DNA from 2 places in the Geobacillus sp. FSL W8-0026 genome. Region 1 is predicted to be linked to the other one. Evidence: a T-box and tRNA genes for the amino acid it is inferred to sense, from the RefSeq annotation. Region 1 holds a T-box; the other holds one or more tRNA genes.
The links. A T-box is a leader RNA that pairs with one kind of tRNA and senses whether it is charged. The one in region 1 lies ahead of NST29_RS05055 (valine--tRNA ligase), so its partner is inferred to be a tRNA-Val.
Positions count from the first base shown of each region.

Region 2: it encodes a tRNA-Val, which carries the amino acid that the T-box ahead of NST29_RS05055 (valine--tRNA ligase) is inferred to sense. The anticodon was not compared.

Region 1 is NZ_CP150194.1:993,280-1,002,854, forward strand. Features, by position in the region: gene ccsA (cytochrome c biogenesis protein CcsA) at 1-84, shown strand, start outside; gene hemC (hydroxymethylbilane synthase) at 100-1,029, shown strand; partial or broken gene NST29_RS05025 (uroporphyrinogen-III synthase) at 1,029-1,742, shown strand; gene hemB (porphobilinogen synthase) at 1,794-2,768, shown strand; gene hemL (glutamate-1-semialdehyde 2,1-aminomutase) at 2,784-4,073, shown strand; gene spoVID (stage VI sporulation protein D) at 4,269-5,270, shown strand; gene ysxE (spore coat protein YsxE) at 5,314-6,345, shown strand; gene NST29_RS05050 (hypothetical protein) at 6,602-6,790, opposite strand; T-box leader at 6,933-7,396, shown strand; gene NST29_RS05055 (valine--tRNA ligase) at 7,484-9,575, shown strand, end outside.
Region 2 is NZ_CP150194.1:82,204-91,778, reverse strand. Features, by position in the region: rRNA gene NST29_RS00485 (16S ribosomal RNA) at 95-1,652, opposite strand; tRNA gene NST29_RS00480 (tRNA-Ala) at 1,871-1,943, opposite strand; tRNA gene NST29_RS00475 (tRNA-Pro) at 1,957-2,030, opposite strand; tRNA gene NST29_RS00470 (tRNA-Arg) at 2,035-2,108, opposite strand; tRNA gene NST29_RS00465 (tRNA-Leu) at 2,112-2,197, opposite strand; tRNA gene NST29_RS00460 (tRNA-Gly) at 2,229-2,303, opposite strand; tRNA gene NST29_RS00455 (tRNA-Leu) at 2,313-2,397, opposite strand; tRNA gene NST29_RS00450 (tRNA-Lys) at 2,408-2,483, opposite strand; tRNA gene NST29_RS00445 (tRNA-Val) at 2,767-2,842, opposite strand; rRNA gene rrf (5S ribosomal RNA) at 2,851-2,967, opposite strand; gene lysS (lysine--tRNA ligase) at 3,207-4,691, opposite strand; gene dusB (tRNA dihydrouridine synthase DusB) at 4,966-5,967, opposite strand; gene NST29_RS00425 (helix-turn-helix transcriptional regulator) at 5,984-6,205, opposite strand; gene folK (2-amino-4-hydroxy-6-hydroxymethyldihydropteridine diphosphokinase) at 6,157-6,684, opposite strand; gene folB (dihydroneopterin aldolase) at 6,685-7,044, opposite strand; gene folP (dihydropteroate synthase) at 7,037-7,888, opposite strand; gene pabC (aminodeoxychorismate lyase) at 7,888-8,763, opposite strand; gene pabA (aminodeoxychorismate/anthranilate synthase component II) at 8,769-9,344, opposite strand; gene pabB (aminodeoxychorismate synthase component I) at 9,351-9,575, opposite strand, start outside.

The DNA.
Region 1 (9,575 bases):
TGGAACATCGGCTCGTTTTTGTTTTTGCTCGTTAACTTTTTCTTGTTTGGCAGTTTGTCAAAATTTCATTTTTGGTACTCATGATTGAGGAGGAACGAGATGCGGAACATTGTCGTTGGCTCGCGGCGCAGCAAGCTGGCGTTGACCCAGACGAATTGGGTCATCAACGAATTGAAGCGGATCGGGGCACCGTTTACGTTCGAGGTGAAAGAAATCGTCACGAAAGGGGACCGCGTGCTCGATGTCACCCTTTCCAAAGTGGGCGGCAAGGGGCTGTTTGTGAAAGAGATCGAGCATGAGTTGCTCGTCGGCGGCATTGATATGGCCGTCCACAGCATGAAAGATATGCCGGCGGTGCTGCCGGATCGGTTGGTCATCGGCGCGGTGCCGCGCCGCGAAGACGCGCGCGATGTGCTCGTCAGCAAAGGAAAGCGGACGTTGGCGGAGCTGCCGGCCGGAGCGGTGATCGGCACGAGCAGTCTGCGCCGTTCCGCTCAGCTGCTCGCCTACCGCCCGGATGTGACGATCAAATGGATTCGCGGCAACATCGATACGAGATTGGCGAAGTTGGAAAACGGCGAGTACGACGCCATCGTGCTGGCGGCCGCCGGTTTGGCGCGCATGGGCTGGAGCGATGAGGTCATCAGCGATTATTTGCCGCTCGATGTATGCGTGCCGGCGGTCGGTCAAGGGGCGCTCGCCGTCGAGTGCCGCGACGATGATCGCGAGCTGCGCGAGTGGTTGAGCCGTCTGAACGATGAAGAGACGGAGCGGGCGGTCAGAGCGGAGCGCGCCTTTTTGCAGCAGATGGAAGGGGGCTGTCAAGTGCCGATTGCCGGCTATGCCGAAACGGATGGCGGCATGGTGCGCCTGACCGCCTTGGTCGCCGCCCCGGACGGCAAAGAAGTGTATAAAGAAATCGTCGCCGGCGCCGATCCGGAAGCGGTCGGCCGGCAGGCGGCTGCCATCTTGAGCGAACAAGGGGCGAAGGAGCTGATCGAACGGGTGAAAAAGGGGCTGGAAGGTTGATGGGCGCGCTTGTCGGCAAGACCGTGCTGGTGACGCGTGCGAAGGACCAGGCGCCGCCGTTTTCCGCGAAGCTGCGGGAAGCCGGCGCCATCCCGGTCGAGATTCCGCTCATTGCCATCCGTGAGGCGGCGAGGCCGGATGCGCTGGCGGCGCTGGCCACGCGGCTTGGGGACTATGACTGGCTTGTGTTTACGAGCGCGAATGCGGTCCGCTGCTTTTTTCCCTATGTTTCGCCGTCGCAGCCGCTGCCGAACGTCGCCGCCGTCGGCCGGAAAACGGCGGCGGCGCTCGCGGAGTACGGGGTGGCGCCGGCGCTCGTGCCGGATGATTTCACCGCCGAGCGGCTCGCCGTGTTGCTCGCTGGACGCCTGTGCCCCGGAGCGCGGGTGCTGTTTGTCAAGGGGGATTTGGCGCGTCCTGTGCTGCCGGCCATGCTGCGGGAAGCCGGCGCGGTCGTCGAGGAGTTGACGGTGTATGAGACGGTGCCAGATGCGAGCGGACGAGAGCAGCTCTTGTCGCTGCTTCGCGCGCGCAAGGTCGATGTCGTGACATTGATGAGTCCATCAGCGGTCACCAGCCTCGTCCGCCTGCTCGGCCGCGAAGCCGCCTTCCTTCTTTCCGGCACGGCTGTCGCCTGCATCGGGCCGGTGACGAAAGACGCGGCAGAGCGGGAAGGAATCGCCGTCCAGATTTGTCCCACTGATTACACGGCCGATGGTATCATCAGAGCGATGGAACAATATTTTTCCATGGAGGGGACGCGCATGACATTACTGTTTGACCGCCATCGCCGTCTGCGGCAAACAGCCGCCATTCGGGCGATGGTGCGGGAGACGCATCTTCATGTTGATGATTTCATCTACCCACTGTTTGTCGTGGAAGGGAGCGGCATTCGCCGCGAAGTGTCGTCGATGCCGGGGGTGTACCATTTATCGCTCGATCGTCTGCCAGAAGAAATCGATGACATCGCCAAGCTTGGCATTCGGGCGGTGATGGTGTTTGGCGTGCCCAATGAAAAAGACGAGGTCGGTTCGCAGGCGTACTGTGAAACGGGAATCGTTCAGCGGGCGATTCGCCAAATCAAAGCGCAGCATCCGGAACTGGTCGTGATCGCCGATACGTGTTTGTGCGAGTATACGAGCCACGGCCATTGCGGCGTCGTGGAAAACGATCAAGTGCTGAACGACCCGTCGCTTGAGCTGCTCGTCAAGACGGCGGTCAGCCAAGCGCAGGCGGGCGCTGACATCATCGCCCCGTCGAACATGATGGACGGATTTGTCGCCGCCATTCGCCGCGGGCTTGACGAAGCCGGGTTTGTGAACGTGCCGATCATGTCGTACGCGATCAAATACGCGTCGGCGTTTTACGGCCCGTTCCGCGAAGCCGCGGACAGCGCGCCGCAATTCGGGGACCGGAAAACGTACCAAATGGATCCGGCCAACCGCCTCGAGGCGTTCCGGGAAGCGGAGTCGGATGTCAAAGAAGGCGCTGATTTCTTGATGGTGAAGCCGGCGCTCGCCTACATGGACATCATCCGCGACATTAAAAACCGGTTCCCGCTGCCGCTTGTCGCCTATAATGTGAGCGGCGAATATTCGATGATCAAAGCGGCGGCGCAAAACGGCTGGATTGACGAAAAGGCGGTCGTGATGGAAATGCTGACTGGAATGAAGCGGGCGGGCGCTGATCTGATCATTACGTATTTTGCGAAAGATGTAGCCCGTTGGCTGGCCGAATAGAAAGGGGGCGGAATCGTGCGCAGCTATGATCGTTCAAAAGCGGCTTATGAAGAAGCGGTGCGGCTGATGCCGGGCGGAGTGAACAGCCCGGTGCGCGCCTTCAAGTCGGTCGGCATGACCCCGATTTTTATGGCGCGCGGCCAAGGCTCGAAAATTTACGACGTTGACGGCAATGAATATATTGATTATGTGCTGTCGTGGGGACCGCTCATTTTAGGACATGCCCATCCGCACGTCGTTGAGGCGTTGAAGCGGGTGGCGGAGCAAGGAACGAGCTTCGGCGCCCCGACGCTGCTTGAAAATGAGCTCGCCAAGCTCGTCATCGAGCGGGTGCCGTCCGTCGAGGTCGTGCGCATGGTCAACTCCGGCACTGAGGCGACGATGAGCGCTTTGCGTTTGGCGCGCGGCTATACGAAACGCAACAAAATCCTTAAATTTGAAGGCAGCTATCATGGCCATGGCGATTCGCTGCTCATTAAAGCCGGCTCCGGCGTGGCGACGCTCGGTTTGCCGGACAGCCCGGGCGTGCCGGAAGCGGTCGCCCAGCATACGATCACGGTGCCGTACAACGATTTGGACAGCGTCCGCTATGCGTTTAGGCGGTTTGGCGAAGACATTGCGGCGGTGATCGTCGAGCCGGTCGCCGGCAACATGGGAGTCGTGCCGCCCGTTCCCGGCTTTTTGGAAGGGCTGCGCGAGGTGACGAAACAATACGGCGCTTTGTTGATTTTCGATGAGGTCATGACCGGATTCCGCGTCGACTACCATTGCGCGCAAGGGTATTACGGCGTGGAGCCGGATTTGACGTGCCTCGGCAAAGTGATCGGCGGCGGCCTGCCGGTTGGGGCGTACGGCGGCAAAGCGGAGATCATGGAGCTTGTCGCCCCGAGCGGGCCGGTCTATCAAGCGGGCACGCTGTCCGGCAATCCGCTCGCCATGACGGCCGGTTACGAAACGCTGCGACAATTGACGCCGGAAGTGTACGAAGAGCTTGGTCGCAAGGCGGCTCGCCTTGCTGACGGTCTTCATCAGGCGGCGGAAAAGTACGGCATTCCGCACACGATCAACCGCGCTGGATCGATGATTGGCTTTTTCTTCACAAACGAGCCGGTCATCAATTACGAGACGGCCAAAACGTCCGATTTGGAGCTGTTTGCCGCCTATTACCGGGAGATGGCGAACGAAGGCGTTTTCTTGCCGCCGTCGCAATTTGAAGGGCTGTTTTTGTCGACGGCGCATAGCGATGAAGACATTGAATATACGATCGCCGCTGCCGAACGGGTGTTTACCCGCCTGCGCGGCTAAACGAAACGAGGGTGTCCCAAAAGCGGGATACCCTCTTTCGTTGCTGCATAGACGTGCTGACTGCTTCTGCCGTGATCGGTGGTGCCGATCGTAAAGGCTCAGCCCGATTTTTTTATCATACTGTCCTTTTTTCGCTCATACAATGGATACTGTCATAGAAACCATTTGGCGAAGGGACGGAAGGAGGAGGCCCGGTTGGAGCAGTCGTATTTGCGTTTTTCGCTCGAAGAATCGGTCTGGTTTCAAAGCGGACAGGAAGTCGCCGAGTTTTTGTCCATTTCTCTCGATCCGGTCATTTCCGTTGAGGAGTATGATCAATATATCACGATTCGCGGCGCGCTTGAGTTAAGCGGGGAGTTCCGCTCAGCGCAGCCGAAACTAGCTGCTGCCGAGGAAGAGGACGCGTTTGACTTGGCGAGCTATCGGTTCATTCAGCACATCGCGGTGCGCGACGACGGCGTCAGCGAACTGTCGCACCGATTCCCTATTGATATCACGATTCCGAAAAACCGGATTCGCTCGCTTGATGACGTGTACGTGACGGTCGAATCGTTTGACTATGAGTTGGGCGACAATGGCCGGTTGGTGGTGACCGCCGATATTTCCATCAGCGGCATCAGCGACGCGCCGCTCGCTTCCGAGTTGCCGGCTGATGAGGAAGAAGAGCCGCTGTTTGCCCCGTTTGAATCAGTGGCCCGCAAAGAGGTGGATGATCCCGAACCGTCTGCATTCGCTTCTCCTTTTCGCTATGAAGCGGATGAATCATCGGCGCTTGCCGCTAGCCGCCATGAAGAAGTAGAAAATGAAACAGAGCCGTTTCTGCCGCTTGAGACGGAAACGAAGGCGGTCAGCGCGCCAGCGGATGACGAGACCGATTCCCTCTTGCCGTCCGCCGAGGCCAAAGTATCGATCGGGGCGGCGAAAAAAGAGAAGGAAGAAGGGACAGAGGAGACGAAAACGAAAAGCGAAAATGCGCTCTATTTGACAAAACTGTTTGCGAAAAGCGAGACGGAAGAGTTTACGAAAGTGAAAATTTGCATCGTCCAGCAAGGGGATTCGTTGGACAAGATTGCGGAACGATATGAGGTGACCGTTTCTCAGCTTTTGCGCGCCAACGATTTGGAAAGCCCGGATGACGTCCACGAAGGGCAGCTGCTCTATATTCCGGCCATGGCGGGAAGCCGTTCGTTCTCATGAACAGGGTGCTTTCCGCTTCTTTTGCCGTCAAGGGGGCATCACGATGGATGGACGGTTTGCCAGCCAGCGCGCTCTGCTTGCCCAATATGGGGTGACGCCGGAGCGCATCGAACAGCGGGGCAAAGTAGCGAAAGTGTACACGACAAACGGCGTTTTCGCTTTAAAGGCGCTCCATGACGAACGGGAGGCGGCAGCGGTTTGGCAGTCGCTTCGCTACTATGGCCGCCGTTGTCCGCCGGTGTACGGGACGCGCCAACAGTCACCGTTTGCGGTCGATGGAGGCCGCCTTTATTATTTGCAGGCTTGGCATGATCAAGGGGTGAAAGCGGACGACGAGGTTGTCCGCTCTTTCTTTCGCGGGTTGGCCGAGCTGCACCGCGCCACCATCCGCACGGTGGCGGTAAAAGAGGAAGAAATCGAAGCGTACCGCCAGCAAAAAAAGAACGAATGGCAACGAGCGCGAGCTTTATGGGAAGAGCGAGTCGAAACGTATGAATCGGCGTGGTACATGTCGCCGTTTCAGCTCCAATGCTGCACCTATTTTCATGAAGTGATGCGCGCGTATTCGTTCGCCGAGGAGCAGTTGGCTGCGTGGGAGGAGGCGCTCAAGGAAACGAAGCAATGGCGGACGGCTTGGGTGCACGGAAAAGCGCGCCTCTCCCACTACGTGGCGCCGTATTGGATCAGCTGGGAGCGGGCGCATTGGAATTCGCCGGTATACGATTTGATCGCCGCGTTTCGCACCCATGTTCAAACGTTTCCGCCGCTTGCGCGGGCGTGGTTTGATGGCATCGATGAATATGAAAAAGCGCTGCCACTATCCGCCGGGGAGCGGGCGTTTTTATACGGCCACTTGGCCGAGCCGCGCGGGTTTGTCCGCTGTTTGGAGCGATATGAAGCCACCCGGCGGACGGAACGGAACGAGCGGGCCTACGTCGCCGCCTTGCAGCGCTGTTATTTTGCCTTTAAAAACATGGAAGCGGTCGTCATGCATCTTGTCCAGCGCGATGCCGCACAGCAACAAAAAGAGATGAGTGACGCCGAAGCGCCGATCGATGAACACGGTCAAGGCTAAATCCATCCTCGAACAGAAATCCGGAAACGCCTATGAGGCCGGTGATTTAGGGAAAAATACTGCTGATCCCATCTGTTTCTCAATTAGAGAAACCTTGCACAATCAACTTTCTTTTCTGAATGAACATGCCGCCGATTCGTGTGTGACAGCGGTTTTTCACCAGCCTTCTATGGCCATGGAAGCCGAAAACGTTGGTGAAAAACCGTTCGTTGCCTTGAGCGATGATAAGTTGAATGTTTGTTTTACATCCCATTTTCTAAATCCATTCCAAACGGAACGCGACAGCCGCCAACACAAGAATGGCCAATAAAAGCACGTCAAACGTTGTCGGCAGCAAAATGGTGCGGATCGCCTGAAAAACGGCGAGCGGAATGATCACTTGGGCGCAGATGGCGCGCACTTGCCGCAGCCACGGCGGCCATGAGTACGGATTGAAACGCCGCATCGGTCGTCCCTCCTTCTCCGGTTTACTATACAATATGAGACGGGCGAACGTTTGTCACCAAATGGCTTTCTGTCGAATAAATCAATAAAAACTTGGCAAAGATGATGGACAATGGTAGTATAATAATCGAACGACGATGACGATAAAAGCGAAGACGGGGAGGAGTACAGCGGCCCGCGCCTGCAGAGAGGGAAATCAGAAGCTGCGAGATTTCCTAGGATGGCGGCTGCTGGAAGGTCGCCCTTGAGCTGCTTCGTTGAAAGGCGCTGCTGCCGAGTAGAGGAAGCCGGTTGATTGCCGTTATGCCAATGAAGCGCTTAAGCCCTAGAGGGCGGTGGTTGAAAAACGCCGTTTCAAGATGCCTTTTTCCCAAGCCGGAGATGCGGCTGTGGTATGGGAACGGCGCTCTGCTTCCATCCTCTAGATCGCTGGTGAGAACGGTTGTTTCTCTTGAGCAGTGGGGAGCGTGCGAAAGGCGGTCCTGATGCGACAGGGCTTTTCGATTTGAGAAACGAGGTTGGGAAGCGTCCGGCTCCCTTCCATCCCCAGCCTTCTAGGCTTAAGAAAAAAGGTGGTACCGCGAAAGCAGCTCCTTTCGTCCTTTTCGGATGAAAGGGGCTTTTTTGCTTGCCGATCGGATGATGCACTCCGTAGGCAACAGCTATTGTCGATCACATGAAGGAGGGAACAAAAGTGGCACAGCATGAAGTGTCAATGCCGCCCAAATACGACCATCGCGCCGTTGAGGCGGGGCGTTATGAATGGTGGCTGAAAGGCAAGTTTTTTGAAGCGACCGGCGATCCGGACAAACAACCGTTTACGATCGTCATTCCGCCGCCGAACGTCACCGGCAAACTGCATTTGGGGCATGCGTGGGATACGACGCTGCAAGACATCATTACCCGCATGAAGCGGATGCAAGGCTATGACGTTCTTTGGCTTCCAGGGATGGATCACGCCGGCATCGCCACCCAGGCGAAAGTGGAAGAGAAGCTGCGCCAGCAAGGATTGTCGCGCTACGATTTAGGCCGGGAAAAATTTTTGGAAGAAACGTGGAAATGGAAAGAAGAATACGCCGGCCATATTCGCAGCCAATGGGCAAAATTAGGGCTTGGCCTCGATTACACGCGCGAGCGGTTTACGCTGGATGAAGGGCTCTCCAAAGCGGTGCGCGAAGTGTTCGTCTCGCTTTACCGGAAAGGGCTCATTTACCGCGGCGAGTACATCATCAACTGGGACCCGGTGACGAAAACGGCGTTGTCGGACATTGAGGTGGTGTATAAAGAAGTAAAAGGCGCGCTCTATCATTTGCGCTATCCGCTCGCCGACGGCTCGGGCTACATTGAAGTGGCGACGACCCGTCCGGAAACGATGCTCGGCGACACGGCTGTGGCGGTTCATCCGGATGATGAGCGGTATAAGCACTTGATCGGCAAAATGGTGAAATTGCCGATCGTCGGCCGCGAAATTCCGATCATTGCCGATGAATATGTCGATATGGAATTCGGCTCCGGGGCGGTCAAAATTACGCCGGCGCACGACCCGAACGATTTTGAAATCGGCAACCGCCACAACTTGCCGCGCATTCTCGTCATGAACGAAGACGGCACGATGAATGAAAACGCCATGCAATACCAAGGGCTTGACCGGTTTGAATGCCGGAAGCAAATCGTCCGCGATTTGCAGGAGCAAGGCGTCCTCTTTAAAATCGAGGAACACGTCCACTCGGTCGGCCATAGCGAGCGGAGCGGCGCGGTCGTTGAACCGTATTTGTCAACGCAATGGTTCGTGAAAATGAAGCCGCTCGCTGAAGCCGCCATCAAGCTCCAGCAAACGGACGGAAAAGTGCAGTTCGTGCCGGAGCGGTTTGAAAAAACGTACTTGCACTGGCTGGAAAACATCCGCGACTGGTGCATTTCGCGCCAGCTTTGGTGGGGGCACCGGATTCCGGCGTGGTACCATAAAGAAACGGGTGACATTTACGTCGACCATGAGCCGCCGAAAGACATTGAAAACTGGGAGCAAGACCCCGACGTGCTTGATACGTGGTTCAGCTCGGCGCTTTGGCCGTTCTCGACAATGGGGTGGCCGGATACCGACTCGCCGGACTACAAGCGCTATTACCCGACCGATGTGCTTGTCACCGGCTATGACATCATTTTCTTCTGGGTATCGCGCATGATTTTCCAAGGGCTTGAGTTCACCGGAAAGCGGCCGTTTAAAGACGTGTTGATCCACGGTCTTGTCCGCGATGCCCAAGGACGAAAAATGAGCAAGTCGCTCGGCAACGGCGTCGATCCGATGGATGTGATCGACCAGTACGGCGCCGATGCGCTCCGCTATTTCTTGGCGACCGGCAGCTCGCCGGGCCAAGATTTGCGCTTCAGCACGGAAAAAGTCGAAGCGACGTGGAATTTTGCTAACAAAATTTGGAACGCCTCGCGCTTTGCCTTGATGAACATGGGCGGCATGACGTACGACGAGCTCGATTTGAGCGGCGAAAAAACGGTCGCCGACCATTGGATTTTAACGCGCTTAAACGAAACGATCGACACGGTGACAAAGCTCGCCGACAAATACGAGTTTGGCGAAGCCGGGCGCACGCTGTACAACTTTATTTGGGACGATTTGTGCGACTGGTACATTGAAATGGCGAAACTGCCGCTGTACGGTGATGATGAGGCGGCGAAAAAGACGACGCGTTCGGTGTTGGCGTATGTGCTTGACAACACGATGCGCCTGCTTCATCCGTTCATGCCGTTCATTACCGAGGAAATTTGGCAAA
Region 2 (9,575 bases), 910 kb from region 1:
GCGACGCTTCGGTCCTGCTGCGGCGGCATAGCCTCCTCGCAGGCCCTCCAGCGCGTTTCGCCGATAGGCGGGCGACCTTCGCTTTTCCCCTTAGAAAGGAGGTGATCCAGCCGCACCTTCCGGTACGGCTACCTTGTTACGACTTCACCCCAATCACTTGCCCCACCTTCGGCGGCTGGCTCCCGTCAGGGTTACCGCACCGACTTCGGGTGTTGCAAGCTCTCGTGGTGTGACGGGCGGTGTGTACAAGGCCCGGGAACGTATTCACCGCGGCATGCTGATCCGCGATTACTAGCGATTCCGGCTTCATGCAGGCGAGTTGCAGCCTGCAATCCGAACTGAGAGCGGCTTTTTGGGATTCGCTCCCCCTCGCGGGTTCGCTGCCCTTTGTACCGCCCATTGTAGCACGTGTGTAGCCCAGGTCATAAGGGGCATGATGATTTGACGTCATCCCCACCTTCCTCCGACTTGTCGCCGGCAGTCCCTCTAGAGTGCCCAACTGAATGCTGGCAACGAGAGGCGAGGGTTGCGCTCGTTGCGGGACTTAACCCAACATCTCACGACACGAGCTGACGACAACCATGCACCACCTGTCACCCTGTCCCCCCGAAGGGGGAACGCCCAATCTCTTGGGTGGTCAGGGGATGTCAAGACCTGGTAAGGTTCTTCGCGTTGCTTCGAATTAAACCACATGCTCCACCGCTTGTGCGGGCCCCCGTCAATTCCTTTGAGTTTCAGCCTTGCGGCCGTACTCCCCAGGCGGAGTGCTTATCGCGTTAGCTGCAGCACTAAAGGGTGTGACCCCTCTAACACTTAGCACTCATCGTTTACGGCGTGGACTACCAGGGTATCTAATCCTGTTTGCTCCCCACGCTTTCGCGCCTCAGCGTCAGTTACAGGCCAGAGAGCCGCCTTCGCCACTGGTGTTCCTCCACATCTCTACGCATTTCACCGCTACACGTGGAATTCCGCTCCCCTCTCCTGCACTCAAGCTCCCCAGTTTCCAATGACCCTCCACGGTTGAGCCGTGGGCTTTCACATCAGACTTAAGGAGCCGCCTGCGCGCGCTTTACGCCCAATAATTCCGGACAACGCTCGCCCCCTACGTATTACCGCGGCTGCTGGCACGTAGTTAGCCGGGGCTTTCTCGTGAGGTACCGTCACCGCGCCGCCTTGTTCAAACGGCGCTCCTTCGTCCCTCACAACAGAGCTTTACGACCCGAAGGCCTTCTTCGCTCACGCGGCGTCGCTCCGTCAGGCTTTCGCCCATTGCGGAAGATTCCCTACTGCTGCCTCCCGTAGGAGTCTGGGCCGTGTCTCAGTCCCAGTGTGGCCGGTCACCCTCTCAGGCCGGCTACGCATCGTCGCCTTGGTGAGCCGTTACCTCACCAACTAGCTAATGCGCCGCGGGCCCATCCGCAAGTGACAGCCAAAGGCCGCCTTTCAACCAAAGACCATGCGGTCTTCGGTGTTATCCGGTATTAGCTCCGGTTTCCCGGAGTTATCCCGGTCTTGCGGGCAGGTTGCCCACGTGTTACTCACCCGTCCGCCGCTGACCAAATAAGAGCAAGCTCTCATTCGGTCCGCTCGACTTGCATGTATTAGGCACGCCGCCAGCGTTCGTCCTGAGCCAGGATCAAACTCTCCAAAAGAAAGTTGATTGGCTTTTTGCTTCAGCCGCAGCGCCAAAGGCGCCGAGCGACCTCCGCTTTTCGTATTGTCTAGCTTCGGCCGCTATCGGCTCGCGACGCTTCGGTCCTGCTGCGGCGGCGATAGCCTCCTCGCAGGCCCTCCAGCGCGTTTCGCCGATAGGCAAGCGGCCTCAGCCTTTCGTTGCGCTTCGTTTCGTTCAGTTTTCAAGGAACGAGGATGGAGCCTATCGGGATCGAACCGATGACCTCCTGCGTGCAAAGCAGGCGCTCTCCCAGCTGAGCTAAGGCCCCACGTGCTCCGCGATCGGGAAGACAGGATTTGAACCTGCGACCCCATGGTCCCAAACCATGTGCTCTACCAAGCTGAGCTACTTCCCGCTAACGCGCTCGAGAGGATTCGAACCCCTAACCTTCTGATCCGTAGTCAGATGCTCTATCCAATTGAGCTACGAGCGCAAGTGCCGAGGGCCGGACTCGAACCGGCACGGTAGTTACCTACCCCAGGATTTTAAGTCCTGTGCGTCTGCCAATTCCGCCACCCCGGCTAACAGGCGAAATCGATTAAAGACAAATAAATGGAGCGGAAGACGGGACTCGAACCCGCGACCCCCACCTTGGCAAGGTGGTGTTCTACCACTGAACTACTTCCGCCCAGTTTTATGCGGGTGAAGGGACTCGAACCCCCACGCCCGTAAAGGGCACTAGACCCTGAATCTAGCGCGTCTGCCAATTCCGCCACACCCGCAAATCAATTGTGGTGAGCCATGGAGGACTCGAACCTCCGACCCTCTGATTAAAAGTCAGATGCTCTACCTACTGAGCTAATGGCTCATAGTTTGGTATACACTCAGATCTCTGACGATGTCCCTTCCTCTGCTAGCTGATCCAAGGATGCCGAGTGCGTCGGGACAACTCGCAGCAATTTCAAAGATGTAGCGCTCGTTGCTCTACCTACTGAGTGAATGGCTCATGTCATCATAACACTCTAAGTACTGATGAGCTCTACCTGCCTCTTCCTCTACGAGCCATTTCGAGGAAGCTAAGTGCGTCGAGGCAACTCGTAGTTAACTCGACGATGCAGCGCTCGTTGTTGCGCCAAAGGGATAAGTTAAGATGGTGGAGGATGACGGGATCGAACCGCCGACCCCTTGCTTGTAAGGCAAGTGCTCTCCCAGCTGAGCTAATCCTCCACGCCATCGCCTAGCAGCGACCTACTCTTGCAGGGGCGCTGGCCCCAACTACCATCGGCGCTGGAGGGCTTAACTTCCGTGTTCGGGATGGGAACGGGTGTTTCCCCTCCGCTATCACCACTAGGCGACCAATTAGACAAGTCATATTATAGCCAAATTGTTGCGTTTGTCAATACAATCTTTATTTTTGAACGCAACGATTGTCATTTCAGCATGCTATCACAATATAGCACACCAAAAACGGTTTGTCAACGATGATTTTTTATCTTCGTTCATAAAGACGACTTTTATTCTATACGCTTCTTGTTTTAAAGTCAATAGCCAATCGTCCCCTGTCAAGGAAAGAAACAGGGGACGATCGCTATCATTTATGGCGCATCTGTGGGAAGAGCAGCACGTCACGAATGGACGGCGAGTTGGTCAAGAGCATCACCAAGCGATCCACGCCGATGCCAAGCCCGCCTGTTGGCGGCATGCCGTATTCAAGCGCTTCAAGGAAGTCCTCGTCCATTTCATGCGCTTCATCGTTTCCTTGTTCGCGCTCTTTTAGCTGCGCCTCGAAGCGTTGACGCTGATCGATCGGGTCGTTCAGTTCGGTAAAGGCATTGGCATGTTCGCGCCCGACGATAAACAGCTCAAATCGGTCGGTAAAACGCGGGTCGTCCGGATTTTTCTTGGCCAATGGCGAAATTTCAACCGGATGGCCGTAAATAAACGTCGGCTGGATGAGATGGGACTCGACTTTTTGTTCAAAAAACTCGTTGACAATATGGCCAAAGGTCATGTGGGGAGCGACTTCCACGCCATGTTCTTTCGCCAGCTCCCGCGCCTCTTCGTCGCTCATCTGTCGCCAGAAATCGACGCCAACATATTCCTTGATGGCGTCAACCATATGGAGGCGCCGCCATTCGGGCGTTAAGTCAACGGTATGTTCGCCGTATTGAATTTTCGTCGTTCCGAGCACTTCATTGGCGATGTGGGCGATCAAATTTTCGGTCAGTTTCATGATGTCGCGGAAATCGGCGTACGCCTCGTACAATTCGAGCATCGTAAACTCCGGATTATGACGGGTGGAAATGCCCTCGTTCCGGAAAACGCGGCCGATCTCGTACACTTTTTCCAAACCGCCAACGATGAGCCGTTTTAAATGGAGCTCGATGGCGATTCGCATATAAAGCGTCATATCCAATGCGTTATGATGCGTAATGAACGGACGCGCCGCAGCGCCTCCAGCCACAGCGTGCATCATCGGCGTTTCAACTTCCAAATAACCATGGCTGTCAAGATACCGCCGCATTGATTGGATGATCAAACTGCGAGTAATAAACGTCTTCTTGCTTTCCGGATTCATGATTAAATCGAGATAACGCTGGCGGTAGCGCTGCTCAATGTCCTTAAGGCCGTGGTACTTCTCAGGCAGCGGGCGCAACGACTTGGTCAAAAATTCGTACGACGACACCTTAATGGAAAGTTCGCCGACTTTTGTTTTGAACACCGTGCCACGCACGCCAACGATATCGCCAAGATCGGAGATTTTAAACAGTTCGTACTGTTGTTCGCCGACATCGTCTTGGCGGACATAAATTTGGATTTGCCCTGTAACGTCTTGGATGTGGGCAAATCCCGCTTTGCCTTTGCCGCGCTTAGTCATGATGCGACCGGCGATAGCGACTTCGATCGGGTTTTCTTCTAGCTGCTCTTTTGACCATTCACCGTATAGTTCAAATAGCTCTTGTGCCTTGTGCGTGCGCTCGAACCGTTTGCCAAACGGGTCGACGCCCAATTCTTCGATTTTTTTCAGCTTTTCCCTGCGGACGAGTAGTTGGTCGTTCAATTCCTCGTGGCTCATAGCTCATTCACTCCATTTAGCGATTTTTTACGAAAAATACTGCCAGCGCCCGCTGGCAGTTCTCCCCTGCATGAACATCGTCCTTGTTGGACCATGTCATCTTCTATGGTCATGCATAGAAGACGGGGGCTTCTCCGATCATCCCATCTTATGCCGGAAAATGGGCTGAGCGATCCCCATGCGCCCCACGGTTCGATCACCGCCTTCGGTTGCGTCTTGACGCATTCCCCACTCTCCCTTTGCTTCGGAGCAGGAACCGTCTTGCAAAGCGACGCTAAACAGCTTCGGCGTTCGCCGCTGCTTGGGCTTCTGCTTCTTCCGCTACTTGAAGCAGCAGCGCGGCCAATTCGTCTCGCGTTTCGCATTCGTTGATGGCATTGCGGATTTTCGCCGCCCCACGAATCCCTTTTAAATACCAAGCTGCGTGTTTGCGCATTTCTTTTACGGCGATATACTCGCCTTTTAAGGCAATCAACCGATCCAAATGCAACAGGCAAACATCGATTTTTTCCCGCGGCGTCGGTTCGGGGATGAGTTCCCCCGTTTCTAAATAGCGGACCGTGCGGTAGATCATCCACGGATTGCCGAGCGCCGCCCGCCCGATCATGACACCGTCGACTCCTGTCTCTTCCAGCATCCGTTTGGCATCTTGCGGCGTTTTGACATCGCCGTTGCCGATGACAGGGATGTTGACCGCTTCTTTCACTTGCTTGATGATGTTCCAATCCGCTTTTCCTTCATACATTTGCACCCTTGTCCGTCCGTGGACAGCGACAGCTTTGCCGCCGGCGCGCTCGACAGCTTGAGCGTTTTCGACGGCGTAAATGTGCTGTTCATCCCAACCGATCCGCATTTTCACCGTGACCGGTTTTTCCACGGCATCAACGATCGCGGCAACGACATCATAGATTTTATTCGGATCAAGCAGCCATTTCGCTCCAGCGTCACAATTTGTAATTTTCGGCACTGGGCAACCCATGTTAATGTCGATGATATCGGCATTCGTATTTTTATCGACAAATTTCGCCGCTTTGACAAGCGTTTCTTTCTCGCCGCCGAAAATTTGCAAACTGATCGGCTTTTCCCGCTCATCGATGTACAACATATTCAACGTTTTTTCATTGTTGTATACGATTCCTTTGTCGCTGACCATCTCAGCGCATACGAGCCCGGCGCCGAATTCTTTGACGGTCAGGCGGAACGCCGAGTTGCACACGCCTGCCATCGGAGCGAGCACGACACGGTTTTTGATTTCGACGTCACCGATGCGAAACATCGAAAACGCCTCCTTTCTACTTGTTTGATTCGAACGTTGGCGGAGACAGCTCCTCCACTGACACATTCAACCGTTCGGCGATTTGCCCGATGAGCACATCGGATGGCATCCGATTACCACGCTCAATTTCACCAAGAATGGATACTGAAATACCAAGCTCCTTAGCCAACTTTTCTTGTGTATATCCTTTCAGCTTTCGAAAAGCGCGAATACGTTTTCCCCATCTTTCTGCTTCCATAGGCGAACTCCTTTTTTGTCCGGCAGCCGGTCAATGATGTCGGTTAGCGGTTCAGAAAGAGTTGGTATGGTCACAAACGCATTGACTTCCAACAACGGAATGAGCACAAACGCCCGCTCCATCATGCGCGGATGCGGGATCGTCAGTTGCTCTGTCTCAATATTTTCATGATTATACAGCAAAATGTCAAGGTCTAACGTTCGCGGCCCCCAACGGACTTCCCTTTTTCTCCCCAATTTTTGTTCGATTTCTTGGGTCACGTCAAGCAAGGCAAACGGTGATAGCGTTGTCGCCACCTCGATCACCATGTTTAAAAACTTGCCTTGCTGTACATAGCCAACCGGGTCGGTTTCATAAATGGATGAACTGGATGTTACAGCAATTTCCTTATGATCATTCAGCGCTTCAATCGCCGAACGCAAATATGACAAACGGTCTCCGAGATTGGAACCTAACGCAATGTACGCGATCGTTTCCATTCAACGCCCCCTGCTCATCTCGACCGCGACGTGCTGATAATGGCCGCGGATCGGCGGATTCGGTTTGATCACTTTCACCGTGCAGCGCTGGATACGAGGAAACGCTGCAAGCAAGTCGGCGGCGATCGCTTCGGCGACCGCCTCGATCAAGGCAAACGTCCGTTCTTCCACAATCATCCGGCAGCGCTCGTACACATCAGCGTAGTTGATGGTATGCTCAAGACGGTCGCTCCGCCCAGCGGACTGCAAATCGAGCTCCAGCGTCACATCGACCAAAAACCGCTGGCCGAGGATGTTTTCTTCGCGAAGCACCCCGTGGTAGCCGTAAAATTCCATGCCGTGCACGTAAATTTTATCGATGGCTGCTCTCTCCCTTCCCAAGCATGGCATCCATCATTTTCACCATGCGAGCGATCGGCAATACATCGTGGACGCGGACGATATGCACGCCTTTGACGATGCCGAGGCAAACGGTCGCGCCCGTTCCTTCCACCCGATCCTCTACCGGCAAATCGAGCACATGGCCGATAAACCGTTTGCGCGACGTACCGAGCAACAGCGGATAGCCAAGAGCGGCAAATTCGTCAAGACGGCGCATCACTTCCAAGTTATGCTCGACCGTCTTGGCGAAGCCGATGCCTGGGTCTAAAATGATGTTTTCCTCTTTCACACCGGCTCCTTTGGCAATGCGAATGCTTTCCTGCAAATCAGCGATCATGTCGGAAATCAACTCGCGATACGCCATATCGCGGCGGTTGTGCATTAAAATAATCGGCACGCCGTACGTGGCGGCGACGCGCGCCATATCGGGATCGGCTTTTGCTCCCCAAACGTCGTTGATGATGTGCGCTCCGGCTTCGATCGCTTGCCGGGCGACCTCGGCTTTGTAAGTGTCAATGGAAATGGGTACGTTCACCGCCTCAGCGATCGCTTTGACCGCCGGGATGACTCGGCGCAGCTCTTCATCGAGCGGCACTGGATCTGCCCCCGGACGAGTTGATTCCCCGCCGATGTCAATGATGTCTGCTCCTTCCGCTACAAGCCGCTTCGCGTGCTTGACCGCGTTTTCGATGTCGTAAAACCGGCCGCCGTCGGAAAACGAATCGGGCGTAACGTTGACAATGCCCATGATTAACGTTTTTTTGCTTAAGTCAAATTCATGCCCGCGGCATTGAAGCCGAAGAGGGCGCGTCAATGTTGTCATCAGCCGTTCATCCTTTCCGCCAATTCATTCCTCGTCCATAACTGATGGGCCAAGCGCCGGTAATGATGCTGCAGCGTCTGAACGACCGGGCCGTTTTTTCCTTGGTAGACGCAACGGCCAATGCGGAAAAGGGGGACAATTTCCTGCACCGAGTTGGTGATAAACGCTTCGTCCGCCTGCAACAGATGGGAGAGCGGATAGGCCCCTTCTTCAACGGGAATGCCCAACTGTCTGAGCAGTGCGATGACGAATTGTCTTGTGATGCCGTTCAATATGCCGACAGCCGGCGCCGGCGTGTAGACAACGCCGTCTTTCACCCAAAAAAGATTGGAAACGATCCCCTCCGCTACCGCCCCTTCTGAATTCAAAAAAATTCCTTCCGCATCCGGTCGATGTCCGAGCTCCCATTTCCCAATCATATTGTTTAAATAATGGTGCGACTTTAGTCGCTCCTTTCCTTCCGGGCTGTTCCTCCTTGTCGCGAGCACCACCCCTTCTTTTCCTTCCGAGGGGGCAGGCGGCGGCAGCGGCTTCATATAGACAATCACGGTCGGACTTCGGTACTTTTCGATCGGCAAGCCGAGATCGCCGACCCCGGCCGATACATTGAAGCGCACATACGCGTCGCACAAGCCATTGGCTTCGAGCAACTGTTCGATGATCGCCACCGCTTCGGCGCGGCCGAACTGCCTTTCGATGTGAAGCTCAGACAGCCCTTTGTTCAATCGGGCCAAATGATCGTCAAGCAAAAACGGGTGACCGCGATACGTGCGGAACGTTTCAAATAAGCCGAGCCCATATAAAAACCCGTGATCGAACGCTGACAGCCGAGCCTCCTCGCGCGGAACGACCGCCCCGTTCATATACACATACATGACCGTCACGCCTTTTTATATGTGTCGATAAAATTTTTCAATAGCTGCATCCCATGGCTGGTCATAATCGATTCGGGGTGAAACTGCACGCCTTCCACCGGCAGCGTTTGATGGCGAATGGCCATCACTTCCTCCTCTTCCGTCCAAGCCGACACGACGAAACAGTCCGGAAGCGTCTCTTTCTCGACGATCAAAGAATGGTAGCGCGTGGCCGTAAACGGGTTCGGCACGCCGCGGAAAATCGTCTCCCCATCATGGTAGACGGACGATGTTTTCCCATGCATCAACCTTGGCGCGCGGACGACGCGGCCGCCGAATGCTTGGGCGATGGCTTGATGGCCAAGGCAGACGCCGAAAATCGGAATTTGACCGGCAAAGCGATCAATGACTTCTAGGCTGACCCCTGCCTCATTCGGTGTGCAAGGGCCGGGGGAAATCATGATAAAATCGGGGCGGAGCCGTTCGATTTCAGCCACCGTAATTTCATCATTCCGTTTGACAATCAGCTCTTCGCCCAACACGCCCAAATATTGCACCAAATTGTACGTAAACGAATCGTAATTATCAATCATGACGATCATCAATTCTCACCTCGTGCTCAAAAATAATGCCTCTGCTTCGCTCAGCTCTTTCGCTTTCCAAAGGGCGGCCGCTTTCTTTACACATTCCTTGTACTCATGCTCCGGGTTGGAGTCGATGACGATGCCCGCCCCTGCCTGGACATGCGCCAATCCGTCTTTGACGACCATCGTGCGAATGGCGATGTTGAGCTCCATGTTGCCTTGAAAATCGATCCAACCGATCGAACCCGT